Regions from separate parts of the Leuconostoc garlicum genome, predicted to be linked through region 1. Evidence: predicted binding sites of a transcription regulator. Region 1 holds the regulator's gene; each other region holds the start of a gene.
The links. Region 1 encodes Rex, which represses fermentation and respiration genes when NADH is low (regulators of the CRP and FNR family bind a similar motif). Its sites were predicted from a motif close to TTGTGAANTANTTCACAA; they were not measured.
Positions count from the first base shown of each region.

Region 1 (2,209 bases):
TGCCAGACCCCATTTTAACATTTCCCATTGCACAGCATATGGGCCATAGTGCTTCGCATATTGCCGGTCAGAACCAGCATACATATACCAGATCTCATCACCATAACTAAAGCCAATGCCACTGGCAATCACGCGACCTTCAAAGTGTGCTAAGAACACTTTAAATAAGCCGGTACCAGCCCATAATTGTTGCATGCGCAAGAAATAATCAATTGGTCGGTGGGTAATCCCTTGTGCCGCAGCCATCATCACATAAGTTTCAAAAAAGGCGCGCACATCTGCTTCAGAATCACCAGCAGTCACGGTAACGCCATCTTTGGCCGCGCGACGGATTTGGTTACGATAATCACGCTTGAAGTGTAACATCAGTTCTTCTTCTGTCGTAATTGGTGTCGCACCCTCACCACGACCATCATAATACAACACCACATTTTTGCGTGGTTGAATATTGCCATGCATGTGGTGAATCTCACGATTACGTGTCACAAAGCCAGCCGCTTGATATTCGGCATTCAACGCATCGCTATAGGCCACTTCAGGGTCCAAACGAATGAGGAACACATTATCCGGCAAGGCTGCCAAAGCTTCTTGGATCATACTTTTAATCAACGCCACATTATGAATGTCGCCAATCGGTCCGCGACCAGCATATCCCAGCAGCTTACCCGGCACAGCTTCAACCGTTAACACCGTTAATACCGCATCAATTTGCCCTGCCGTTTCATGGTAAACATAAACATGGCCCCAATTCGCTTTGAGTTCACCCCATAGCGGGTCTTGGGTCACCTGCCCACGTGGATCTTCTCGAACAAAACGTTGATACGCCTGTACTTTTTCTTGATCATTTAAATCTAAAATCGGCATGTTAATTATTATCCTGTCGTAATTGAACCATAGTTTTCAATAAAGTAAACCAATGTTTGCAATTCATTGGTCAAATCCACATTTTGCACACGCACGCCGCTTGGCACCGTCACACGCAAAGGTGTAAAGTTCAAAATCCCTTTAATGCCAGCATCCACGAGTTCATTCGTGATTTCTTGGGCGACACCTTGTGGTACGGTCAAGATGGCAATATTAATCCGTTGCGCAGTAATCTGCTCTTTTAATTCAGTCATTGAATAAATCGGCACACCAGCCATAATCGTGCCTGCACGTGACTTATCCACGTCAAAAGCCGCTGAAATACGCATGTTAGAAGACTGGTGAAAGTTAAAGTTAAGCAAAGCTTGCCCCAAATTTCCAGCACCAATTAACGCCACATTAATGAGACTGTCTTGATCCAACACATTGGCAAAGAAATCCAGCAACGCCTTGACATCGTAGCCATAGCCACGCTTGCCTAAGGCACCAAAATAAGAAAAATCACGACGAATCGTGGCCGCATCAAACTTAATTGCATCACTTAATTCAGCAGAAGAAATGCGGTCAGTCCCCGCATCGTGTAAAAATGTTAAATAGCGGAAATAAATCGGCAAACGCTTTGCGGTCGCACGCGGGATTTTAGGTTGTGTCATAATTTTCTCCAGTGTTAATGTCGTTATTATCATGCTTGTTTCACCAAACGCAAACGTGATGGTCTGATGAAATCGGCACCTTAGATTACTTTGTGAACTTTTGCATAACTATTGTACCACAAAAATAAGGATCGCAACAAAAGATCGTGATAGATTCACAATCTTATTACGATTATATTAGTTCAAAATCTAAGCCTGGATCAGTATTTAAGTCTAAGCCCGCAAAAATACCTTGTTTGTAATTCCAGTAGCCTGCTGCCCCAATCATCGCGGCATTATCACCCGTATATTGCCGTGGCACAGGAATATACGTTGTTTCTGGAAATGATGCCAGCAATGCTTCTAATGTTTCTCGTAATTGTGAATTAGCCGCAACGCCACCAGCCAAGATAAAACTTTTAACCGGATAGTCTTGTAAGGCGCGTTTCGTTCGGCTAACCAGCGCATCCACAACCGCATTTTGAAAACTCGTTGCTAAGTCATATTGATCAATTGTTTCACCCTTTTGCTCGGCGTGATGGACATAATTAATGACCGCACTTTTTAAGCCAGAGAAACTAAAGTCATAATTATCTTCATGCGCCATAGCAGTGGGAAACTTAATCGTTGGTTGCCCTTTGTGCGCCATATCATCAATGGTTTTACCCGCTGGATAAGGTAACTTTAACAAACGGCCAACTTTATCGAAACTT
Region 1 covers NZ_CP016329.1:750,162-752,370, reverse strand. Annotated here, with positions in the region: gene A9176_RS03925 (lipid II:glycine glycyltransferase FemX) at 1-864, opposite strand, end outside; gene A9176_RS03920 (redox-sensing transcriptional repressor Rex) at 873-1,520, opposite strand; gene tsaD (tRNA (adenosine(37)-N6)-threonylcarbamoyltransferase complex transferase subunit TsaD) at 1,690-2,209, opposite strand, start outside.

Region 2 (2,209 bases), 380 kb from region 1:
GTCAAAATCATAAACGCGACGTTCGTCGAACAAGTGGATAAAACCAGCCGTTGCTTGATCCGCACTAGCAGTATCAACAACACGCAAAATACGATCACGCTGGCCGCTAAAAAGTTGTTGTGTAAAGTATGGCATGCTTTATTACTGACCTATCTTTCATCAGAAAAGAGGTCGTTTCCTCCAATACATTTGTTACCCAATTCTAACACAGGCATACAAAAACTGCTATGTCCAAGACAACGACACGCTGCTTAACACATGTAAAAAAATCGCCCAAGTGTGGACGATTTTTTTGATTATAATACTGTGAAGTCGAATACTTTACGACCAGTAATCTTACCAGCCTTCATTTCATCAATCACTTCGTTCATGTCGGCAAAGGCAACCTTTTCAACGATTGGCTTAACCTTACCTTCGGCACCAAATTGGAAGGCTTCCTTCAAGTCGGCACGTGTACCAACCAATGAACCACGTACTTCAATACCATCCAAGACTGTCTTGGCAATGTTCAAAGCCATGTCACCTTGTGGCAAAGCAACCGCCACTAACTTACCCATTGGACGTAGTGAATCAACGGCTTGATCAAAGGCAGCGGCGTTAACGGCTGTCACTTGCGCATTGTGCACACCACCAGTAGCCTTTTGAACTTCAGCTGCGACATCATCAACCTTCTTACGGTTGATCAATACTTCAGCACCGTTTTCTTGTGCGGCAGCCAACTTGTCATCGTTACCATCAATAACAGCAACATGTGCACCAAAGACATTGTGGGCATATTGAACGGCCAAGTTACCCAAACCACCAGCACCATGAACTGATACCCATTGTCCCGGCTTTGTTTCACCGACCTTCAATGACTTATACATTGTCACACCGGCACATGTAATTGATGTTGCTTGTACTGGGTCCAAACCTTCTGGCACCTTAACGGCGTACTTGGCGTTCACAACAGCTTGTTGTGACATCGCACCATCAATTGTGTAACCTGAGTTGCGTACCTTACGGCAGAATGTTTCGTTACCTGTCACACAGTAGTCACACACACCGCAGGCGTCAAAGAACCAAGCGATTGAAACACGATCACCAATCTTGAGGTAATCACTGGCACCTTCAGCCAACTTTGACACACGACCAACACCTTCGTGACCGATAACGCGACGGAACTTACCATTACGTTGTCCAAGTTCATTTGGATTACCAAAATCAGCATTCGCCACATGCAAATCAGTGTGGCAAAGGCCAACATATTCAATATCAACTAATGCTTCACCAAAGGCTAATGGCTTTGGTTCCCAATCTTCAATCAAATCAACATATCCATCTGGATTTTCACGTACAACTGCTGCTTTCATGTTAAGCATACTCCTTTTACATGTGAATTACTTTACAAATAAATTGTACCTGTTTTTCGCGCATTTGTAAACTTTTATTATGACAAATCGGCATTAATTTTTTATTACGTGAAAAAAATCACGATTACTTACAAAATAAAAGTATCACCGGAGTGATACTTTTTAGTCAAATGTCAGCACGAGTTTGCCCAGTACGTGTTGGCGCGTTTGAAAATCGCGGACGTTTGCCGCATTAAATGGGCGTGTGTCCGCAATGTTCACGATCACCTGACCTTGGGCTACTAACGCCAATAATTCGGCGAGTTGTGTGCCGTTAGATTGCAAATAGCCCATCGTCACACGCGAATCAGCCATAGTATCAACCAATGACACCAATCGCCCAGTTGGCTTCAAAACGGCCAATGACGTCTGCAAGGTATCACCGCCAATCGTATCTAAAATCACATCCACGCCTGCCGGTATCGCTGCTTGCAGCGACGTCGTTTGGCTATCAATGACCTGCAGTGTCGGATCAACGGCCTGCACAACGGCTGCTGCTGCCTGACCACGGACTGTCGTATAAAGCGTTTGTACCCCAAGCCACTTCGCAACCTGGATAGCTGTGAAACCTACCGAACCAGCACCGCCTTGAATGAGTACCGTATCCCTTGGCTGAACCGCTAAGTCTTTGGTTATCATTTGATAACCAGTTTGCCCACCCAGTACCACCGCAGCCGCTTGGACATCACTTACTGCGTCGGGAATTTTAGCAAGTAAGGATTGCCCAACTGGCACAAATTCGGCATAGCTTTTCAAATGCGTCGATGCCACCACGCGGTCACCAACTGCAAATGCCGTCACTTCAGCGCCAACCGCCA
Region 2 covers NZ_CP016329.1:374,609-376,817, forward strand. Annotated here, with positions in the region: gene A9176_RS01875 (hypothetical protein) at 1-135, opposite strand, end outside; gene adhP (alcohol dehydrogenase AdhP) at 297-1,352, opposite strand; gene A9176_RS01885 (NADP-dependent oxidoreductase) at 1,515-2,209, opposite strand, start outside.
Region 2: the regulator Rex is predicted to act here: its motif matches at 1,373-1,390, upstream of adhP (alcohol dehydrogenase AdhP).

Region 3 (2,209 bases), 560 kb from region 1:
AACCTGAATAATAATCTGAAAATGCCATACTTGCCCCCCTCGATCAACGCGCTGATGACTTTATCGCGTGACCTGTCTTCCGGTTACGCTTCTTCGCCACCAACCTTCACAACAGCCTTTGACACCACACCAAGCTTGCCGTTCAAGAAGTCTTCAACAGTGGCATAGTCCAATTCATGTGAAATCAAAGGTTCAACATCCACCTTACCTGATGCCAACAAAGCCAATGAGTCTTCAAAGGCATTTGGATTGATGAATGAACCTTGAATCGTCAATTGCTTTTGGAAGACTTCATAAGTGTTCATTTCAAATGTGTCGTCTGGGCCACCCACACCAAACATCAACACTTGACCACCACGTGCAGCAGCTTCAATCGCTGCTTCTTGTGTCTTTGGTGAACCAACCGCTTCAATGACAACGTCATATTCACTATCAGGAATCTTGTCACCGGCCATTGTGTTAAATGTGCGCTTTGCACCAAACTTGTCCTTCGCCATGGCCAACTTTTCATCCACAATACCAGCCAAATCAACTTCGTGAATACCGTAAGCTTGCAAAATTTGGACAAACAATTGTCCCATGAAGCCATCACCAATGACAAGTGCCTTTTGGTATGGTGATACCTTCAACAATTGAATGCCGTGAACGGCACAAGAAATTGGTTCAACTAAAGCTGCCGCCTTCAATGACACATTGTCTGGGATTGGGTAAACAACTGAGGCAGGTGCTGTGAAGTAGTCTTCAAAGCCACCGTCACGCGTCACCCCGATAGCTGAGAGATGTTCGCATAATTCTGGACGTCCTGTACGGCAGTACTTGCATTGACCGCAGTAGATGTTTGGGTCAACTGCCACACGATCCCCAACCTTAACGTTTGTGACTTCTGAACCAACTTCGACAACCACACCTGAATTTTCGTGACCTAAGACGATTGGTGGCACCGCTGGTGCAGAACCAGGCAAACCAGCATACAACGCATGGTCGGTACCACAAATACCAGCAAAGGCTGTATGAATCTTAACTTCGTCAGGCTTGATTTCAGGTTGTGCAATTTCTTTCAATTCCAGTGACTTAATACCAGTCAACACTAATGCTTCCATGTTTTCCGCTCCGTTTTAATTGTGATGTTTTTAACTTATAAGACCATATTAACCCTTTTAAATAATTTGTCAAGCGTTAAGCAATTTTTTTGCTAAAAGTTTTGCCGCGAAAAAGTGTATAATAGAATGTGCTTAGTGATTAAAAATGCAACACAATTTTTAGCAGTAAACGGAGGTTTCAATGGTTGCAAAATTAAGTGACGTCGCCGAATTGGCCGGCGTTTCAATTACAACAGTATCACGCGTCATCAATAATTATGGTTCCTTGAGCCAAAAAACGATTGATAAAGTTCATGCTGCCATGCGCGAGTTGCACTACCAACCAAATGCCATGGCTCGCTCACTACAAGGTAAATCGTCACAATTTATCGGTTTAATTTTCCCTAACATTCAAAATCCCTTTTTTACCGCTTTAGCCACGGAAATCGAACAACTCTTATTTGAAAAAGGCTACAAAGTGATTATTGCCACAAGTGCCAATAACATTGAAAAAGAACAACAATATTTGCAAATGTTAGCAGCTAATCAAGTGGAAGGTATTATCACCTCATCACATAATCTCGGTATCGCCAGTTATCAAGATAATTTTCTCCCAATCGTGTCATATGATCGTCATTTAGCAGATAACATTCCGATTGTTCATGAAGACAATTATCGCGGTGGCTATCTCATTGGCGAATATCTTGTCTCTCAAGGGACTAAGAATCTGCTGGTATTATGTGACAACGACCCTTCTGCATCCCCAACCGCACAACGTTATGTTGGCTTTGCGGATGCGATTGCCAATAAAAGCCGCTTAATTGAGCACAGTATCAATTCTAATTCTAATGAATTTGCAAGTGCCGAAGAGATGGCAGAGATTGTTGACTTGATTGTGACGCAAAAAGTGGATGGCGTCTTTGCTTATAATGACATGATGGCTGTCCAGCTACAAAATGCGCTACGCCGGGCAAACATTCGGGTCCCTGAGGACGTGATTGTGGCAGGGTATGACGGTTCACCAATTGTCCAACAGTTGCACCCCAATCTCCCAACAATCGTGCAGCCAATCCATGAGGCCGCACAACGTCTCATTGACGTCCTATTTGCTGAAATTAATCATGAAGCAT
Region 3 covers NZ_CP016329.1:189,192-191,400, forward strand. Annotated here, with positions in the region: gene A9176_RS00890 (VOC family protein) at 1-28, opposite strand, end outside; gene A9176_RS00895 (zinc-dependent alcohol dehydrogenase family protein) at 84-1,100, opposite strand; gene A9176_RS00900 (LacI family DNA-binding transcriptional regulator) at 1,282-2,209, shown strand, end outside.
Region 3: the regulator Rex is predicted to act here: its motif matches at 1,120-1,137, upstream of A9176_RS00895 (zinc-dependent alcohol dehydrogenase family protein).

Region 4 (2,209 bases), 310 kb from region 1:
TGGGGGAGTGTGTCTGTTATTGTGGCCAGCATCATCGTGGTAGTCGCTCGGCTGGGTGCTTTTTTTGGCCGACAAGCTGCAGCACAAACGGAAACGAGTGCGGTTGAAGCAACGGTGATGCTTGTTATGATGGTATCGTGTTTTATGTCAGTTATCGTTGTTTTACCAACCGTGGCGTTATACACGAGAAGGTTACACGATATGGGTTATTCCGGGTGGTGGCAAGTTGGGCCGTTGAGCCTGAATATTTTATTTATCAGTCTATCGTTAATCAGTCATTTGCAATCACCAATCTTGATGAAAACGTGGTGGTTACCAGTAATGGTGAGTTTATTACTGACGGTTTGGCTGTCGCTAGGAAAAACTAGCACCAGTCAACGTTATCGTTAATACAAAAAGCAACGACCATTTTGGTCGTTGCTTTTTTAGTCACCACGGACATCGCCGTGAACAAGATGTTTAAAGATATGGCGGTCAGCCCAAGCGATGTTACGACCTTGGAAAAAGAACGAGACAAGGGTGACTAAGCCAAGCGCTACAATTTGATGGCTAATGAGAAAGGCCACGCATGAAATACCAATCGCGACGATGAAATTGCTCATCTGGGCTTTTGACGCATCACCATGAAAATAGTCAAAACGCAAAATGTTTGTTAAGTCGTCTAGGGGATGTAAAACCCAATTTACGCGTTGATAAATGGAAATGGCAACACCAATCGTCCAAATGGCAAAAATATCGAGCAATAAACGCCAATACCAAGCAATGGCATCAACCCCTAATTTAACGAAAAAAGCCGCAAAGATGCCGACTAATAAACTAAAAGATAGCCCAAAAAGGACATTTCCTGTAAAACGGATCCAATTAAAATTCATGGCGAGAAACATATTTAAAAAAGCAATCGATGTGGCAAATAAGGCGAGAAAAATGCCGATTTGCCAGCCGGTGAGATGCGCCAGATTAGCCGCACCAGCCGTCCACGGTGCAGAACCCATGGCCGTTGCGACGCTTAACCCATTACCAAACGAATTAAGCATCAGGGAAATGGCAAAGAAACTGATTTTTTGCTTCAACCCAAGTTGGTAAAATTGACCGTCCAGATAATACATACATTTCTCCCGTTAATTGTCTTGCATTTATTATAGCAGTAACAACATATAAGCGTAATTGTTTACAAATTCACATATAAGGTGTATATTGTTTGTGAAATAGTTATCAAGAGGAGGGTATTAAAAGATGACGAAAGTAGCATTAGTAACAGGCGCTGGACAAGGTATTGGCCAAGCGATTGCGGAACGATTGGTTAAAGATGGCTTTAAGGTTGCCGTAGTTGGCCGTCATTTAGACAAAGTACAAAAAGTAGCGGATAAGATTAACGACAACGGTGGCGAAGCCATTGCGATTCAGGCAGACGTAGCAAAACGCGCGGAAGTTTTTGCAGCAGTTGCTGAAACAAAAGAAAAATTTGGCGAATTCAATGTTATCGTCAATAACGCAGGCGTGGCACCAACAACGCCAATTATGTCGGTTACTGAAGAAGATATGAACTGGACTTGGGGGATTAACGTGAATGGTGTGGTCTGGGGGACACAAGCAGCCGCAGATGCCTTTATGTCACTTGGACACGGCGGTAAAATTATTAACGCAACATCTCAAGCTGGCGTACAAGGTAATCCTAATTTGACAGCGTATGGTTCAACGAAATTTGCAATTCGTGGTATTACGCAAACGACAGCTAAGGAATTAGCTGAATTTGGTATCACGGTGAATGCTTTTGCGCCAGGTATTGTTAAGACACCAATGATGTGGGACATTGCGCATGAAGTCGGTCAAAATGCTGGTCAAGATGATGAATGGGGAATGGCACAATTTTCTGATGGAATTACGCTTGGTCGTTTGAGTGAACCGGAAGATGTTGCTAATGTCGTGAGTTTCCTAGCTGGAGACGATTCTAATTATGTGACTGGACAAACAATTGTTGTTGACGGTGGTATGGTATTCCATTAAGCATAGATATAAAAAAGCGTAGCGTTAAATATGTGGTGTACCCAAAAAGTTAAAGTAAAATATTTTAGCTAATCAAGCGGCCAGTTGTCGGTATTCTACCGGTGAGTGGCCGTTTAATTTTGTTTGGATGCGTGTGTTGTTGTAATATAGTATCCAATTATTGACGGCATCTATCAACGCTTTAGCTGATGAATACTTGTTTAGT
Region 4 covers NZ_CP016329.1:439,744-441,952, reverse strand. Annotated here, with positions in the region: gene A9176_RS02165 (DUF805 domain-containing protein) at 1-390, shown strand, start outside; gene A9176_RS02160 (hypothetical protein) at 426-1,106, opposite strand; gene A9176_RS02155 ((S)-acetoin forming diacetyl reductase) at 1,234-2,004, shown strand; gene A9176_RS02150 (IS3 family transposase) at 2,077-2,209, opposite strand, start outside.
Region 4: the regulator Rex is predicted to act here: its motif matches at 1,199-1,216, upstream of A9176_RS02155 ((S)-acetoin forming diacetyl reductase).